2 regions of the Limnobaculum xujianqingii genome follow, and region 1 is predicted to be linked to the other one. Evidence: riboswitches for the same ligand, from Rfam matches in the RefSeq annotation. Region 1 holds a riboswitch; the other holds the start of a gene.
The links. A riboswitch is a leader RNA that binds a small molecule or an ion and turns the genes downstream of it on or off. The one in region 1 is predicted to bind thiamine pyrophosphate.

Region 2: it holds a riboswitch for thiamine pyrophosphate, as region 1 does, so the genes downstream of both, thiB (thiamine ABC transporter substrate binding subunit) here and thiM (hydroxyethylthiazole kinase) in region 1, are expected to answer to the same signal.

What each region holds. Positions count from the first base shown of each region.
Region 1 covers NZ_JABMLK010000001.1:1,623,736-1,627,936, forward strand. The annotation lists gene epd (erythrose-4-phosphate dehydrogenase) at 1-515, shown strand, start outside; gene thiD (bifunctional hydroxymethylpyrimidine kinase/phosphomethylpyrimidine kinase) at 780-1,577, opposite strand; gene thiM (hydroxyethylthiazole kinase) at 1,574-2,389, opposite strand; TPP riboswitch at 2,424-2,527, opposite strand; gene GOL65_RS07435 (HlyD family efflux transporter periplasmic adaptor subunit) at 2,576-3,745, opposite strand; gene GOL65_RS07440 (type I secretion system permease/ATPase) at 3,756-4,201, opposite strand, start outside.
Region 2 covers NZ_JABMLK010000002.1:318,563-322,763, forward strand. The annotation lists gene thiQ (thiamine ABC transporter ATP-binding protein ThiQ) at 1-70, opposite strand, end outside; gene thiP (thiamine/thiamine pyrophosphate ABC transporter permease ThiP) at 54-1,664, opposite strand; gene thiB (thiamine ABC transporter substrate binding subunit) at 1,640-2,647, opposite strand; TPP riboswitch at 2,725-2,846, opposite strand; gene GOL65_RS15270 (DUF554 domain-containing protein) at 2,979-3,695, opposite strand.

The sequences.
Region 1 (4,201 bases):
CTGCAATGAATGACCAGCCGGTGATTGATGCTTACCACAAAGACTTACGCCGTACCCGTGCCGCCAACCAATCGATCATTCCAGTCGATACCAAACTGGCGGCGGGAATTACCCGTATTTTCCCTAAGTTTTGCGACCGATTTGAAGCGATTTCAGTGCGAGTACCCACCATCAACGTAACCGCTATCGACCTGAGCGTTACGCTGGAAGTCCCTGTCAGCGTGCAAGATATTAACCAACTGTTAGAACATGCGGCTAAAAATACCTTTCAGGGAATTGTGGATTATACCGAGCTGCCACTGGTTTCTACCGACTTTAACCATGATCCTCACAGCGCTATTGTCGATGGCACACAGACCCGCGTCAGCGGTCAGCATCTGGTAAAAATGTTGGTATGGTGTGATAACGAATGGGGTTTTGCCAACCGTATGCTGGATACCACATTAGCGATGATTGCCAGTGAACAGCAATCAGAAGAAAGTTCTGCTAAAAAACTCACAGAACAAACCCTATAGCATTCACTGCGTTTGTTATCTGACGAGAAAACCTAATAAATAGGCTTCAATGGATATTCCGGTCGTAAAAACTAAAGTGTGTATATTGGTTTTGTGCTCGACCGGAAGACCATTTGTACTTAGCCATAGAGTGCGTCGGGCCTAGTCCGCCTAGGGGCACTCCGGCAGCTAAAGCTGCTACGACCCCAACGGCGGCCTCTCCCTCCGATTAACTATGTTTAAACATAAACCTACCCCGTTAGCTAATTACAGAAGGTTTTATGTTTACCACCAACGATGAAAATGATGTACCGGGCCGATGCCGTGACCTACTTCCAGACTGTCAGCCATAATCAAAGCCTGCTGCAAGTAATCTTTCGCCAGCTGTATTGTCTGCTCCCAGCTATCACAACGCGGGCGTAATGCCGCCAGTGCAGCAGAAAGTGTGCATCCGGTTCCATGAGTATGTTTAGTGGCAATTCTTGGGGCACTAAAACGCAGCGTTTGCTGTGGCGTAATCAACCAGTCGGGGCTTTCTGCTTCACTTAAATGCCCCCCTTTCATGAGTACCGCCGGACAGCCCATCCCTAACAGCGCTTTCCCCTGCTCCAGCATTTCAGCCTCACTGGTGGCAACGGGGCAATCAAGCAAAGCAGCAGCCTCCGGCAGGTTAGGCGTAATCAGAGAAACAATCGGCAACAATTGACGACGTATCGCTTCTACCGCTTCAGGAGCCAGTAACGGATCGCCACTTTTTGCCACCATCACTGTATCCAGTACTACGTAAGGAATGGAATAGCGCTTTAGTGATTCAGCGACCACCTGAACAATATCTGATTCAGCCAACATGCCAATTTTGGCACTGTCGATACGCACATCATCCAGCACCGAACTGAGCTGGGCCGCCACAAAATCAGGATCAATGCGATAAACAGACTGTACACCCAGCGTATTTTGCGCCACCAGCGCGGTCATAACACTGGTGCCATAAGCTTCCAGCGCAGAGAAGGTTTTTAAGTCGGCCTGAATACCCGCACCACCGCTTGGATCGGTGCCGGCAATAGTTAATGCATTAATTCTCATAACGTTTTACCCATCAGATGTTCTGGTTGCAGTTGATAAAGCAAATCAAGAAAACGAGGAACAAAGCTCCCCGGCCCGGCAGACTCTTCGGCAGCCACTCCACCACAAAAAGCCATCACCATGCAGGCACTGGCTACCAGTTCGAGTGCTTTCTCTTTATCCAGCGATAAAAAACCAGCCACCACGGCGGATAATGCACAGCCCGTTCCAACCACTCGAGTCATTAGCGGATTGCCAAAAGGCAATGCATAACAGGTTTGACCGTCGGTCACATAGTCAATAGCGCCGGTCACTGCAACAACAGCGCCACTGCGGTTGGCTAACTCAATCGCTGCCGGTAACGCAGCTAAAGAATCATCAGTGCTGTCAACGCCCCGCCCTGCTGAACTAAAGCCGGCCAGCGCCATAATTTCCGAAGCATTACCACGAATAGCAGCAGGTTTCATGGTAAGTAATTGGTGAGCGAAGTCAGTACGATAACCCAATCCACCTACTGCCACCGGGTCCAAAACCCAGGGAACCGCTGCACGATTGGCCGATTCCACCGCCAGCAGCATAGCTTCTGCCTGAGTTTCATTCAGGGTTCCCACATTAATCAAAAGCCCGCTGGCAATAGCGCTAAAATCTCCGGCTTCCTGACGAGCCACCACCATTGCCGGTGAAGCACCTAAAGCCAGCAGAACATTGGCAGTAAAATTTTGCACCACCTGATTTGTCAGGCAGTGAACCAAAGGGGAAGAGGTTCGCAATTGCGTCAGCCAATGGGCCGCAGCAGAACCGGGAAAAGGTTGAAGGTTGTGAGATGAATTCATAAAGCTCCCAACCGGCGTTAAAGAAGGCAGTACCGGTGGGATACCGTGACTTCCCTACGCTGGCATAATCCAGATCAGGTAATACGGGTGATATCTCAGCCGCTGTGCGTGTTGCACAGGGCACCCCGAGTCGAAGTTACATATTAGACGATTGAGTAAAAGGATCAAGGCATTGTCAGGAAGTTATTAACGCTCCCGCAATGCTTCCTCTAACTTATTCAACGGCTTAATCAAATATTCCAGCACTGTCTTCTGTCCGGTTTTAATCTCTACATTGGCGACCATGCCCGGCATAATGGGGAAACGCTTACCGTTTTTATTATGCAGCTCTGCATTTTTGGTTCGCACATAAACCCGATAATAGTACTGATCCCGCCGAACCTCATCCTGTAAGGTATCCGGTGAAACCACCACTACTGTCCCATCCAGATTGCCATAAATAGACGAATCGTAAGCAGTCAGCTTGACCGTTGCCGGAAGGTCCGGGCGAATATAAGCGATATCACGCGGGTTAATGCGAGTTTCAATCAACAAATGGTCTTCCAGCGGTACAATTTCCATTAACTTGCCGCCCGGAGGCAAAACACCCCCCACTGTGGTTACCTGAATATCTTTTACCACCCCATGCACCGGAGAATAGAGCGTGGCGCGATCCAGTTGATCGGCTTTACCTGCCATCACTTCCATCTGAGCATCCAACTCGGCATTGTTTTTTACCTGCTCTTCACGGGCCCGCACTGCGTACTGATTACGTGCTTCATCAATTTTGCCCTGTAGTTCCGTTGCCTGACGCTGCAGACGAATCACTTCAACCCGACTGGCGGCCCCTTTCTCGATTAGCGGCTGGGTCATTTTCAGTTCAGAATTGACCAGATTATATGAGCGCTGCAAGTTAGAAACTGTTTCATCCAGATTGCGTCGTCTTGACTCATACAGTTGACGCTCACGTGCCACCAGCTCCGGCTCCTGTAAGGTATCCGGGCTGAATTCCAGCGGAGCTCCAGTCAGTTCAGAACGCAAACGCTCCGCAGAAGCTCGCAGAGTTCTCACCCTTGATGCTGCCTCACCGTAGTTAGACTGAAAGCGTTTAGGATCAAGCTGTGCCAACACTTGCCCCTTATTAACAATGTCACCTTCATGTACCGACATAACAGAAACAATGCCGCCATCCAGACTCTCAATCACCTGAGCCCGGGTTGAAGGCGTCACCTTTCCGGTTCCAACGGTAACTTCATCTAATGAAGCAAAACTCGCCCAGATAAAAAGCAATATTCCACCTAATAGCGTCAGCCAAACCACTGACGAATGACGGCGTCCTTGCTGAGCCATATCTTCCTGCATTGATAGTTCAGTCATTGGGCGATCCTCAGGCAACGATAGATGCAACATTGGTGTTATGGCGAGCCTGATTCAGGATTTCATCGCGTGCACCATCTGCGACAATTTTTCCTCCATCAACCACCACAATTCGATCCACCAGCGCCAGTAAAGCCGGGCGATGTGTCACTAAAATCAGTGAACGCCCAACCAGCCAGCTTTGCAGCTGACGGATAACATAGCTTTCCAACTGTTCATCCATGGATGCGGTGGGTTCATCCATGGATGCGGTGGGTTCATCCAGCAATACCACCTGCGGATTACGCACAATTAATCGGCTCAACAGCACCATCTGGCGCTGCCCTCCGGATAACCCTCGCCCACCTTCATTTATCAAACGGTCAAGGCTGGAGGCATCCTGTTGTACCAGCGTTAACGCCCCACTGATACGCAAGGCTTGGATCAACTCCTGATCGGTGGCATGAGGATGGCCTA
Region 2 (4,201 bases), on a different contig from region 1:
CCTGAATATTCAGGTCAAAACACATGGATAGCGGTGGATAAAGATAGCTTAATTTATTCAGAGCGATCATGGCTACGTCCGGGAAGTCGTTCAATCAAAGAAAACAGAAAAAAGCACAGCAGCAATAACAGTAAGGCCGTTACGGCACCAGATTCACTGCGGTAATTTCCCAACTGCTGATAGAGATAGTAGGGTAAGGTGCGAAATTGTTCATTGCCGAACAGCGCGATCACGCCAAAATCACCAATCGACAGCACACTGACAAAGGCTAATGCCTGAGCCAGTGGGCGCTTCAGGGCTTTTAACTCAATCCAACGTAATCTGTTCCAACCGGTTAACCCTAACGATAAGCTAAGTAAAGAATAGCGCTCACCCAGATCGCGCATCGGGTTTTCCAGTACTTTTAACGCATAAGGAATTGCCATCAGTGCATTAACCAGTATTACGATGCCATCAGCAGAGTCTGGCAGTCCGGTGGTGCTGTTTAGTAGTAAAAAGAAACCGGTGGCTAACACAATGGCTGGCATAGCCAAAATGACCATACCGCTGATTTCGAGTCTGGCTCCCCAGGGGTTGTGGCGTAGGCGAAGTTCTCTGCTGCTCCACAATAACATCATAGTTAGCGCCAGGCTGAGCAACCCGGAACCCAGAGCAATACGCAACGAGGTAAATAATGATTGCCACATTGCGCTTTGTTGAAGCACCTCAAGTGCTGCGCTATTAATACCATCCAATATTACGGCCATCAGAGGTGGAAGCAGCAAACATAAGGTCAGGGTAATCAGCAGACCATCGGTTATTTTACTTAGCTGGGAATCTTGCCGGTCTCGCCATTGTTGACCGTAGGTATTTCCCACGGGTAATGACGGGTTGAGGCGCTGGCTGAGAAGTACAATAGACAGACAACAGACCAGTTGAATTAATCCTAATAAAGCGGCGCGTTGAGGATCAAAGTCATAATGCAGCGCCTGATAAATGGCCAGTTCAACGGTGGTTGCTTTAGGACCGCCACCGAGAGATAACACGGTAGCAAAGCTGGCAAAACATAACATAAACACTAATGCACCGGTTGGCAGGATTTGACGCTTTAAGGCTGGCCATTCAACAAAACGAAAGCGCTGCCATGAGTTCATGCCTAATTGCGCAGCTAACTGACGTTGCTCAACCGCAATACCTTCCAGCGACTGGAGCAGCAGCCGGGTCGATAACGGTAAATTGAAGAAGGCATGCGCCAGCAAAATGCCCTGTAATCCATAGGGAGAGAAATCATAGTCAAACCCCATGGAGCTTAGTAAGTTAGCCAGCCAGCCTCGTTGACCATATACGCTGAGTAAGCCAAAAACAGCGACCAGCACCGGCAATACCAGCGTCATTGCGCACAGGCGCAACATCAACGTTCTACCAATAAAACGTCGGCGATAAAGTGCCCGGGCAACAAAAATGGCCGGTATCAGAGAAACCAATACTGATAAAAAGGCCTGCCAGAAAGTAAAACGTACCACATGCCACAGGTAGCTGTCATTTAATAGCTGCCGGATATCCCCGGCAGGAGAATAAAACCACAGCGCAGCAAAAGCAGCGAACGCAACGCTGAGGATCAACGTTGCGGCAATCAAACCCGGCCAAAGCCAGAAGGGAATTAGCGGCTGACGGCGTTTTGCCATGCCTGAATCCATGAACTACGGTGTTGTGCTACATCTTCAGGGCTAAACTCCAGCGTTGCTGCAGGTTTTGCTGTTTGCGTAAACGCTTCCGGTAGTGGAATATCAATAACCGGATACATCCAGTTGGTGGTTGGAATTTCCTGTTGGAATGCTGGCGTCATAATAAAAGCCATAAATTTGGCTGCCAACTCAGGCTGTTTGCTATTAGCCAACATACCTGCAACTTCAACCTGCATATAGTGACCTTCACTAAAGTTAGCCGCAACGTAGCGATTATCTTTCTCTTCAATCACGTGATAGGCCGGAGAAGTGGTATAGCTGAGGACTAAATCGGCCTCGCCTTTAAGAAACAGGCCATAGGCGTCACTCCAGCCTTTGGTTACGGTAACCGTTTTCTTTGCTAACTTTTGCCAGGCCTGTGGAGCCTTATCGCCGTAGACTTTTTGCATCCATAGTAGTAAACCAAGACCCGGTGTGCTGGTACGTGGATCCTGATAGATAACTCGCCATTTCTCAGGGCTTTCAATCAATTCATTCAGGCTTTTTGGTGGCGTCTTTAGCTTTTCGGTATTGTAAACAAAAGCAAAATAGCCATAGTCATAGGGAATAAAGGTGTCGTCTTTCCAGCCGCCGGGTAAGGTTAGTGAGTGGGCATTTACATCTAGTTTATGTGAAACAAATAAGCCAGACTGCTTCGCAGCAACCAACAAGTTGTTATCTAAACCCAAGACCATATCTGCGGTACTTTTTTTCCCTTCCATCTTTAAGCGATTAAGTAATGATACGCCATCAGCCAGCGGAACCAGTTTCAATTCACATTGGCACTGCGCTTCAAAAGCTTTCTTAATCTTTGGGCCAGGGCCCCAGTCAGAGGCAAAGGAGTCATAAGTATAAACGGTTAGAGTAGGGCGGTTGTCTGCCGCATTAGCCAGTAACGGGCAAATGGCAAGAAACCCGATTGCGGTGATGAATTTTTTAAACACTTTGCACTTCCCTAAATAGATTAGTCGGAAACAAAGGTCTTTGAGTAATTTAAGCTATTCAGCGAGCGGATAAAAAAACTGAACAAACTCTCAAATCCCTCCGCCGGGATTAACCGGATCAGGTTCTACGGGTATGGTCTGGTGTGGTTTCACACGATGAACACATTCTCAGCTTTATTTAGCACCCCGTTGAGAAGGGCACATTGTAGAGTCTGTTTAGCTTGTGGGAAAGGGATTATTATCAGGAGTGAATACTAACTTATTTATTACTGCTTTCAGCCACAGCCTGACAGCTTTTCAGACAGTGGCGGTTTATCAACGGCAATTGCCATTAGCCCATAAATTTATGCCAGTACAAAGAGATAGGAATAATAAGAATTAAAGCGGGTAAGAAGTTGACCACGGCAAAGGTTTTTATCTGAGCAATACGTAATCCAACGGCAATCATAATAATACCTCCGCAGGCGGAGAAATCCCCCAGCGTAATCTCTGTCATATACGGCATAATCAAGCGAGCAGAAAAATAGAGGGTACCCTGAACTAAAAGCTGAGGGATAGCGATAGACATGACGGCTGCCCCCATGGTGGTGGCAAAAATCATGGCAGTGAAGATATCCAGAATAGACTTAACCACCAGCAGTTGATAATTACCCGTCATCCCTTCAGTGAGCGCACCAACAATACCGGTACCTCCAGCACAAAACAGAACGATTAATGCGGTAAAATTCTGGGTGTAAAGCTCAGGCGTCATGCTATGGTTTCGCACTGGAATAATTCGAGCTAGTCCACGTTGCACCAGAGAGCCAAACTTTTGCACGCCTTTTTCCATATAGCAGATTTCACCGATAGCCAGCCCCACGATCAGGGCAAGTGCAACAGCGGGTAATTGCTGAACTTTAATCGTCATTACCACACCCATGGCAATGGATATCATGGCGAATGCAGCCGGCAGGCCATCTTGCAAACGTTTTGGCATCACTGGTGCTAAAAAAAGGCCTAATCCTCCGCCAATGAAAACGGCTGCGCTGTTTAGTAATGGACCAACCATGATTTCTTCCTACTTTTGTTTTTTTACAGGCAACGTCATCCTGTTCTTTTGGAGATAGCCTGGTTATCAGTACCCATATGGGCTAGGGGATGAACGCTTATGAAGTTTGTTGTTAGCAGAAGGTACAGATTCAACAACAAAGAGTAATGTAGATGATATCCCATTTTATCAAAGTTGTTTTTGCTTATTGTGGGCAAATTTATATCACATAGTGTGTAAATTAAAAATGACGGCAGCCTGATAGAGAGCGAGAGTGATTACGCGGGTTTATCAGGCAGAACTCGCTACTTTTTGATACTTGTCAGGATTATCTTGTTTTTATTAGTTATTTATAATAAATATATTTATCAGAAACTGTCATCAATATATTCTGGTTTATAGCTTAAATAATATTTGTATATTGATAGAAATAAGTATTTCTTAGGTGTTTTACTTACGCTGTATTTGTCATTTGTTGTTTTTATAAGTACCGTCTTGCACCGTTTTAATGTATTAATTATTCGGTC